DNA from 2 places in the Exiguobacterium abrahamii genome. Region 2 is predicted to be linked to the other one. Evidence: predicted binding sites of a transcription regulator. Region 2 holds the regulator's gene; the other holds the start of a gene.

Region 1 (4,289 bases), on a different contig from region 2:
CCGCCCATGCAGCGACCGGATCCGCTTGATCGGCACGTGTAGCCTTTAAAATAGCTGACCAGAGCTCTTCAACAGCATTCTCTGAATCAGGGAATACTTTCTTCGCCCAGCTTTCAGAAGGTGCTGCTACGACACACCAGCTGACATTGTCACTCATGACGAACTTCCGCCAATTAGCAAGAGCGACACCGGCTGCTTTATTCGCACGTGCGATTCGGCTCGAGTCCACGCCATTCAATAAATCTGGATCTTCACTGACGACCGATAAGAACGCTGTCTTTTCTTCTGCCAGTTGGTCGTAACGTGCTTTTAACCAATCCGGGAACGTATCAAACGACTCTTCCGGTGCATCGAAATAACGGATTTTCGTCATCTCATCATCTGACCATTGTACATATACTTGCGTAGCTCCTACTTCGTAGGCGACACGCGTGATTTCACGAACGAGCGGCAAATTTTCGATTCCTGCACGCACCTCGAGTTGTTGTCCTGGTTGTAGATTAATTCCCGTACGCACGGCTAAAGACGCGTATTGTTGTAATTCTGCTTGTGTCGGCATTATGTAATCCCCTTTCTTGTATCTTTATTTTCACGAAATAGTTGCAATTTTGCAAGAAATAAGGCGAAACTAGAAAGAGAAGAGAAGGAGGCATCACCATGGAATTCACACCCGGCGATTTTAAATCGGCTTATACGTATTTTCACCGACAGGCACTCGACCTCGTTGGTGATGAAAAAGCACAGCAAGAATTGTTAGTTCGAGCAGAAATCGGACTTGCGCACTTGACGCAAGATATCGCGTCTACAGAAAGCTTGGACATCGAACGCGAGGCAGAACTCGTCCTTTATTTTCAATTAAAACAACTGCTTGAAATGCTTCGTGCTCTCTATCAGAAAAAATTCGAAATGCATGCGGAGCAGGAACAATTGTTATTGACGGCCGTTCTGTACTTCACGTCTCCTGTTGACGCCTTACCGGACGATAACGTCCTCGGGCTCTTCGATGATGCACAAATCGTCGAGACGATTTACGAAGAACTGGCTGCAGACGTCGATCGCTTTCAACATATGGAATGAATGAAAAAAGCAGCTGTCGCGACAGCTGCTTTTTGATTATGCATTTTGTTTCGAAGCAATATGAACAGGTGTCGTGGATTGACGTGATTCATCTACTTCTAATTTTTCTTTATTCAGCCACGTATAGATCATTCCCATAAAGACTGCTCCACCAATGATGTTTCCAGCTAAAGCTGGCAACAGGTTATGCATCGCTCCGGCAAATGTGATCGTATCCGGATGTGGTACGACTAACGCAATGGAGAACAATGCCATATTGGCGATGACGTGATCAAATCCAGAAGCAAAGAAGACTGCGACCAGTACCATCATCATCATGATCTGCGCCAACTCATTCTTCATGTTCTTTGGAATGAAAATCGCTAAACAGACCATCCAGTTACAGAAGATAGCTCGTGTGAAGATTTCCCACGTCGTATGGTGGATCTTCGTTTCTGAGACAGAAAATAACCAGTTGTTCATACCAAGCTCTTGGATGATTCCTGTTTGAGAAAAGAGTAGCGCAAACGCTAATCCTCCAAGTCCATTTCCAATCAGACAGATCAACCAGACCTTCATCGTATCCATCTTCGTCGTATAGCCGCGCATCGTCGCCGTCGTGAAATACATCGTATTTCCTGTGAACAGCTCTGCCCCACCGTAAACGATCAGGACGAGTGCCACTCCGAAGGTCAGTCCACCAACAAGTGTCGCAACAGGTGACTCCGCCATATATAGACCGTTAATTGCTTTTAAGGTAAAAATAATTGCAAATCCAATGAAAATCCCCGCTAGCATGGCACGAACTAAGTACTCGAGAGGACGCATTTGTAGCATGCGCGTCGACTTGATTGCTTTATTCCGTAATCCTTCTAATGCTTCTACCTCGTTCATCGTAGAAACCTCTCTTTCTTTTGTTCAACACTTCACAATGTTTGTTCATTTATTATCATACTTCCATCTTAAAAGATGTTCAAGTATTGAATAGACCTGTTTTATCGTTTTTATAAAAGAACGAGATGTAAACGATATCATTGTGTCGAGATTGTGAAAAATGCCTTTTCTTGTTTTATACAACTAATTAGTTTGAATTCGTAGTCGTGATGCGAAGCGTTCAAAGAACGTGTTTCGCCTTGATGCATCGAGCACATAACCATCAATAACGACCCGATTAAAGCGTCTAGAAGAGGAAGTAGCTCGTTCAATATCGGTCGGAGTGTAGGCGTCGAATGTTTTCCTGTCCATCGTAAAATCTGCACCTGAATACGGATCCGTGTAGTGAATTTCGAGATCGGTCAAATCAGGAATCGTTGAAAATAAAACAAGCGTATGATGCATCAGCACTTTAGATAACCGAGCTTTCAAAAAATCCTGATTCACTTGTAGTGTCCCAGTATCGGTACCAATCCAAGCTTGTCGCTCTTTTCCTGTCACTTCATAGGCAAGACGTAACGATTCTCCTTCGACATCTACCTGTTTTAATTCTGATGAGAACGGAAGTTGTTCGGCTAATTGACGAACCGCTACCGTATTCATCATCGAGGCACCCACTTGTCTCGCTACAAGATCACCATCATGCCAAATGGATGATTGATTTTTTTCATTGGGTTGTTCGAAAAGACGAATTCCAACCAATATTCCTAAGCAGATACAACCAAGAATCCATAACATTTTCTTCATTTTCATCACCTTCCTAAAAAAACGTACCCTTTTTCATCTTTTTTCATAAGAAGGGTTGAAATTTTATGCATTTGAGCGTACTCTTGCATGCAGATACTCACAGAAGGAGGAGCATGAGGTCACTCATCATATTGCCATGACTACAACACACCCACAGAAAAAGAGAGTTGAAAAAATCAGTTTCTTAATCATTGGTACATTGCTGTATTCCCTTTACATCAGCCTACTACTATCTCCAAATGATATCGGATCAGGCGGTATCATGGGGATCACGCTCATTATTCAAGAGCTCTTCCACACGCCAATTGGATTAACGCAATTGCTCTTAAACATTCCCCTCTTCCTTTTAGGTTTCCGTTTCCTACGCAAACGATTCATGTTCTTATCTGGAATTATCGTCATTGCTTCTTCCTTTTTAATTGACTGGATTCCGACTCAAATCGTTCCGGAATCTTTAAACGATCCACTCGTCGCTTCCATCTTTGCTGGTCTAGTCTCTGGTCTTGCAATGGCATTGATCTTCTTCGGTGGTGCTTCAACTGGAGGGCTTGATATTCTCGGAAAGTTTTTCTTTGCTCGTTTTCATAACTGGCCACTTCCTCGTATATTTCTGATGCAAGATCTTGTCATCTACATCCTTGTATGGTGGGTATTTGATCTTAAACACGTTATGTATGCTCTCATCATGAGCTTTGTTCGTGCCAAAGCCCTTCAGACGGTTTACAGTTTCTATTCTGCTTCTAAGCAATGTATCATCATTTGTGAGAAAGCAGATGAAATCAATGAAGTCATTACAAAAGAACTCGGTCGTGGTGTCACGATTCTCGATGCACGTGGAGGATATTCCAACCGAACGAAAAAAATGGTCTATGTCGTCGTTCAAAATAATGAAATCGTCCGTTTGCAAGAAATCGTCTCTTCTGTCGAACCGAATGCATTCGTTACATTCTCGGAAATCCACACTGTCTTCGGCAATTACAAGGAACATTCGTATTCGTTTTAACACCAAGCGCAGCTTAGCTGTGCTTTTTTCATCTTCTTAAAACAGCTTCTCGTATTGCATCATCTTTCCTGCTTTTTTATGAGTATTATTCACTTTTTTGATCATTATCCCTATTCAAAAAATAGACAGGCTTCACTTTTTTTACGATAGTAGTTAAGCTTATGACATGTCTTTTATTTAAAGGAATGATTGCATGCACTCTCTTTGGCGTCAGCGTATTCTGCTGATTTTCTTGGTCAGCTTATTCGCCTCTATCCCAATCATCTATGCGTTATCCGGTTATCGGACGATTGCAACGATGACCGAGCAAATGAAGGATCATGATATACCGTTAATCAATCAGGTAGATCAGTTGGTCGAACACAATCGAGATCGTGCTAATGCGGTTCGTGGTCTCTTATTGTATGAAGATAATCGTTATATCGAACAATATTACTTTTCAACGTCTAAAATCCATGATTTGCGCAATAGTCTGAACCAATCGTCGACTACTCCAGGGACGATTAAAGATCTTCTTCGCCGCAACAATGTTTGGGAGTCCGAAATTGAA
Region 2 (4,289 bases):
GTGCGACTCCTTTGATGCCGCCGTTTGCTTCATCCCCGTTTGCTCCGACCGTACCCGCGACGTGCATCCCGTGCATTGATGCGCCCGCACCTAAATCACGGATTTCGCTATCGTGATCGGCATAGTTATAGCCGTACGGTACTTTTTCCGTGAAGTACTTTCCTTTTAAGCCTTTTGTTTCTTTCGCACTATCGACTTTCGAAGAAGTCAAATCGATCTTCGTTTCTGGGCTCAAGACCATGTCCTTATGCGATGGATCGATTCCCGTATCGATGACGGCAACGATTGTTCCTTCCCCTTTAAAACCATAGTCCTGCCATGTTTCCTTCGCATTGACCATGTCCTTGCTGTACAGCATGTCTGGCTTGGCACCTTTAGCAACTTCCGGACGCGCGTATTCATGGGCGATATGTACGCTCTTGACTCCGCTCAGTTGTTTGATGTCTTCGATGTCGCCGAACTTGACTTCACCACTGAATCCGTTGATGACGGTCGTGAAGCTTTCCTTATATGTAACGGGAATCGCCTTTTTAGCGATGGCTGACTTGACTGATTTTTGGACGTTGACGAGGCGATCTTTGATCGACTCTTTTTCGGCATTGCTCAATGTGCTATACCGCTTGTTTTGAGCCTGGGCGATTTGAATCGCCGGCTTCTCTTCCATCTCGATGACGACACGGACTTTATCCGATTGTTTGTAGTTCTTCTCTTGCCCCGATTTCTTCAAAGAGAGTGTCTGCGGTTTTTGACCCGTTGCTTTGTCTTGCGACGACAGTGCACCTTGCGCACTGACTAGATTGGAAGACGTCATTAAGACGGCTGCCATAAGTGCAATCTTCTTCTTCATGCGTTCGTTTTCCCCTTTTCTGTAAAACCATAGTAGTACTACTGATAAAACAGTTAAACGAAAATTCTGTATATTTAGTTTAATGAATTTAATGGAAATAAACAATTTATATTTGCCTATTTTTTTAATTTATTTGTTTTACGTGACATTTTATATTTTTAAGGAATTTAACTGGGAGAAAAATAAAAACTCCTCGACGCCTCGAGGAGTTGGATATTTGGTATTGGTGGAGACTATCGGGATCGAACCGACGACCTTTTGGCTGCCAGCCAAACGCTCTCCCAGCTGAGCTAAGCCCCCATGAATTATCTTTAGTATACGCATCGCTAACTGCTTTATCAATATAAAAATAACGCTTTCATAAAAAAGAATTCCTTCCAAAATCGTCGGAAGGAATTCACGATTCATTTATTCAATTCACGCATCAAATCCGCCTGTCGTTCAAGCTCTGCCTGTTGCTCGAGGATCAAGACCTTTTTGTATGTCCGCGCAGAAATCAAGATGCTGATCTCATAGAGAACGAACAATGGCACCGAGATCATCAAGTGTGACGTCACGTCCGGCGGTGCGATCAATGCCGCAACGACGAACAGCGCAAAGTACGCATATTTCCGATTCTTTCGCATGAAATATGGCGTCACGAGACCAAGACGTGTCAGGAACATCGTCACGACCGGCAATTGGAACAGAAGACCGAACGGCATCGTCAATCGGATGAGGAAACTGAAATAGTTTTCCACTCCGATGACTTGTTCGATTCCGAGCTCTTTCCCGAGATCCGTTGAGACTTCAAGCAAGAAGGGAAGCAACCAGAAATACGAGAAGGCTACGCCAGCCAAAAACAGAAAGAAGATGACCGGAATATACGTCAATGTCGCTTTTTGCTCCTTGTCATAAAGTCCTGGTCGGACGAATGCCCAGAGTTGATACATCCAGAACGGTGACGCTAAAATCAGCGCAATGATGAACGCAAGATTCAAATACAACATTAAAGGATCGGCGACGTTGAAGGCATTCAAACCGATGCCGAGCTCTTTTAAGTCCGCTTGCAAGAAGCGAACGAGCGGTCGGACGAGCGGAAATGCGACAGCGAACAGGACGACGACGATGATAAGCGACCAGACGATCCGCTTACGCAGTTCGTCAAGGTGCGACGTCATGCTTTGCTCTTGATCAACCGTCATGATTCAATCACTTCTCTTTCGGTTCGTCCTTTTTATCGTCGTCCATGATGCCGTTCGTGGCATTCTTGAACTCTTTCAATGTCTGACCTGCAGCGCGTCCGAATTCTGGTAACTTCTTCGGTCCGAAAATGATCAATGCGACGACCGCGATTAATCCGATGCTCGCAGGTCCGATACCTAGTGTGAGCGGAATAAGGTTTTCCATTATGATTTCACTCCTTCAGCTGATTGCGAATAATGCTTCATGAAATAAACTAACGACTGCAACTCGATCGATAAATCAATGTGATGGACCCGGACGCTCGCTGGCACGTTCAACCGCGCTGGCGTAAAGTTCAGGATGCCTGTCACACCATACTCGACTAACTCATCCGCTACTGACTGCGCGAACTGGGATGGAACCGTCAAGATGGCGACATCGACCTGATTCGCTTCGATTTGTTCTTTCATGTCCGAAACATGATAGATTGGAACGTCATGCGTCGTTGTTCCGACCTTCTCTTCGTCCGCATCAAACGCAACGACTATCCGAGTACTATTATTCTTTAAAAAGTTATAATTTGCAAACGCTGTTCCGAGATGACCGACCCCGATTAAGGCAACATTCGTCACCTCATCTTGATTCAAGGTTTTGCGGAAAAACGTTAAGAGATGTTGAACGTTATATCCATACCCCTTCTTCCCTAATGCCCCAAAGTAGGAAAAATCGCGACGAATCGTTGCTGAATCAACCTTCACCGCCTCGCTTAACTCAGCAGAAGAGACGCGGAGCTTGCCTGAATTGTATAAACTTTGGATGAAGCGATAATATAGCGGCAACCGTTTTGCTGTCGCTTGTGGAATTTTTGTGTCTGGTCCATTCATCCTGCAGTTCCCCCTTCGGCCACATCCATCGTGGCACCCAAATCTTTGCAAAAAGCTTTCTACTCTCCTTGATTGTAAACCACTTCACATAGAGTCACAAATAATATATTCCGCAGGACCTCGCGCTTTTGTTCGTGATAGACTAAAGGGTGGAAGGATGGATGGAAATGATACTCTTACAAGTCAACCAACTCTCGAAATCATTCGGCGTCGAGCCGATTTTAGAAAATATCAAATTGGAAGTACAAGAGCGCGATCGCATTGCGCTCGTCGGACGAAACGGTGCCGGTAAATCGACCCTGCTCAAAATCATTGCTGGCGAACTCAGTCATGACTCGGGCGACATCATGAAAGGCAAGGATGTCAAAATCGGTTATCTCGCGCAGGACAGTGGTCTCGAATCGAACGAGACGATCTGGAACGAGATGCTGACTGTCTTCGAACATCTTCAGGAACAAGAACGAACACTGCGCCGGATGGAAATCGAAATGGGTATGGAGCATATCTTGAACGACCCGGTCGCGTACGATCGTCTCTTGAAGACATACGATCAAGCGCAACACGACTTCTCAGAAGCGGGTGGTTATCAGTTCGAAGCAAATATCCGCTCCGTTCTGCACGGGATGCGCTTTTATCCGGATGATTATTCGCGCCGGATTCAGACATTATCCGGTGGTCAACGGACACGGCTTGCCTTAGCGAAGATGCTCTTACAAGCACCAGAGCTTCTCATTCTCGATGAGCCGACCAATCACCTTGACATCGATACGCTCGCTTGGCTCGAAAGTTACCTCGGTGGTTATCGTGGTGCCGTCTTAATCGTCTCGCACGACCGGTACTTCCTCGACCAAGTCGTCAATGTCGTCTATGAATTGTCACGCAATGTCTGTCGTAAGTTCACCGGTAACTACACGAAGTACTTGGAGCAAAAAGCCGCCTTGTACGATCAGGAAATGAAGCAGTTCGAGCAGCAGCAAGAAGAAATCGCGAAGATGCAGGACTTCATTCAACGCAACATCGCCCGGGCGACGACGACAAAACGTGCCCAAAGTGTACGGAAGCGGCTCGAGAAGGTCGACCGGCTCGACCGACCAGATGGGGATGAGCGTAGCACGGTCCTGTCCTTCCCGATTGAAAAACAGAGCGGGAACGACGTTCTTCAAGTCAATCAACTGGCGATCGGTTACGAAGAAGCTGTCTCAAAAGACATCACGTTCCACTTGCAACGCGGTGAATCGCTGGCACTCGTCGGACCGAATGGAATCGGAAAATCGACGCTCCTGAAAGTCCTCGTCGGCCGCTTACGCCCCCTCTTCGGTGATTTCCGTTTCGGAACCGGCGTCTCGATCGGCTATTACGATCAAGAGCAGGCGGAACTCAATGATCGGAACCGT

The links. The regulator Rex, encoded in region 2, represses fermentation and respiration genes when NADH is low (regulators of the CRP and FNR family bind a similar motif). The targets are predictions, from matches to a motif close to TTGTGAAATATTTCACAA.
Region 1: ITJ88_RS12590 (formate/nitrite transporter family protein) is a predicted target of Rex. The motif match lies at 1,971-1,988, and genes of this name have one in related genera.

Annotation. Positions count from the first base shown of each region.
Region 1 is NZ_JADOYC010000004.1:106,939-111,227, reverse strand. Features, by position in the region: gene ITJ88_RS12600 (aminopeptidase) at 1-559, opposite strand, end outside; gene ITJ88_RS12595 (YkvA family protein) at 658-1,077, shown strand; gene ITJ88_RS12590 (formate/nitrite transporter family protein) at 1,114-1,950, opposite strand; gene ITJ88_RS12585 (hypothetical protein) at 2,134-2,736, opposite strand; gene ITJ88_RS12580 (YitT family protein) at 2,873-3,739, shown strand; gene ITJ88_RS12575 (CHASE3 domain-containing protein) at 3,933-4,289, shown strand, end outside.
Region 2 is NZ_JADOYC010000001.1:8,181-12,469, reverse strand. Features, by position in the region: gene ITJ88_RS00095 (S8 family serine peptidase) at 1-847, opposite strand, end outside; tRNA gene ITJ88_RS00090 (tRNA-Ala) at 1,072-1,147, opposite strand; gene tatC (twin-arginine translocase subunit TatC) at 1,252-2,031, opposite strand; gene ITJ88_RS00080 (twin-arginine translocase TatA/TatE family subunit) at 2,039-2,236, opposite strand; gene ITJ88_RS00075 (redox-sensing transcriptional repressor Rex) at 2,236-2,895, opposite strand; gene ITJ88_RS00070 (ATP-binding cassette domain-containing protein) at 3,063-4,289, shown strand, end outside.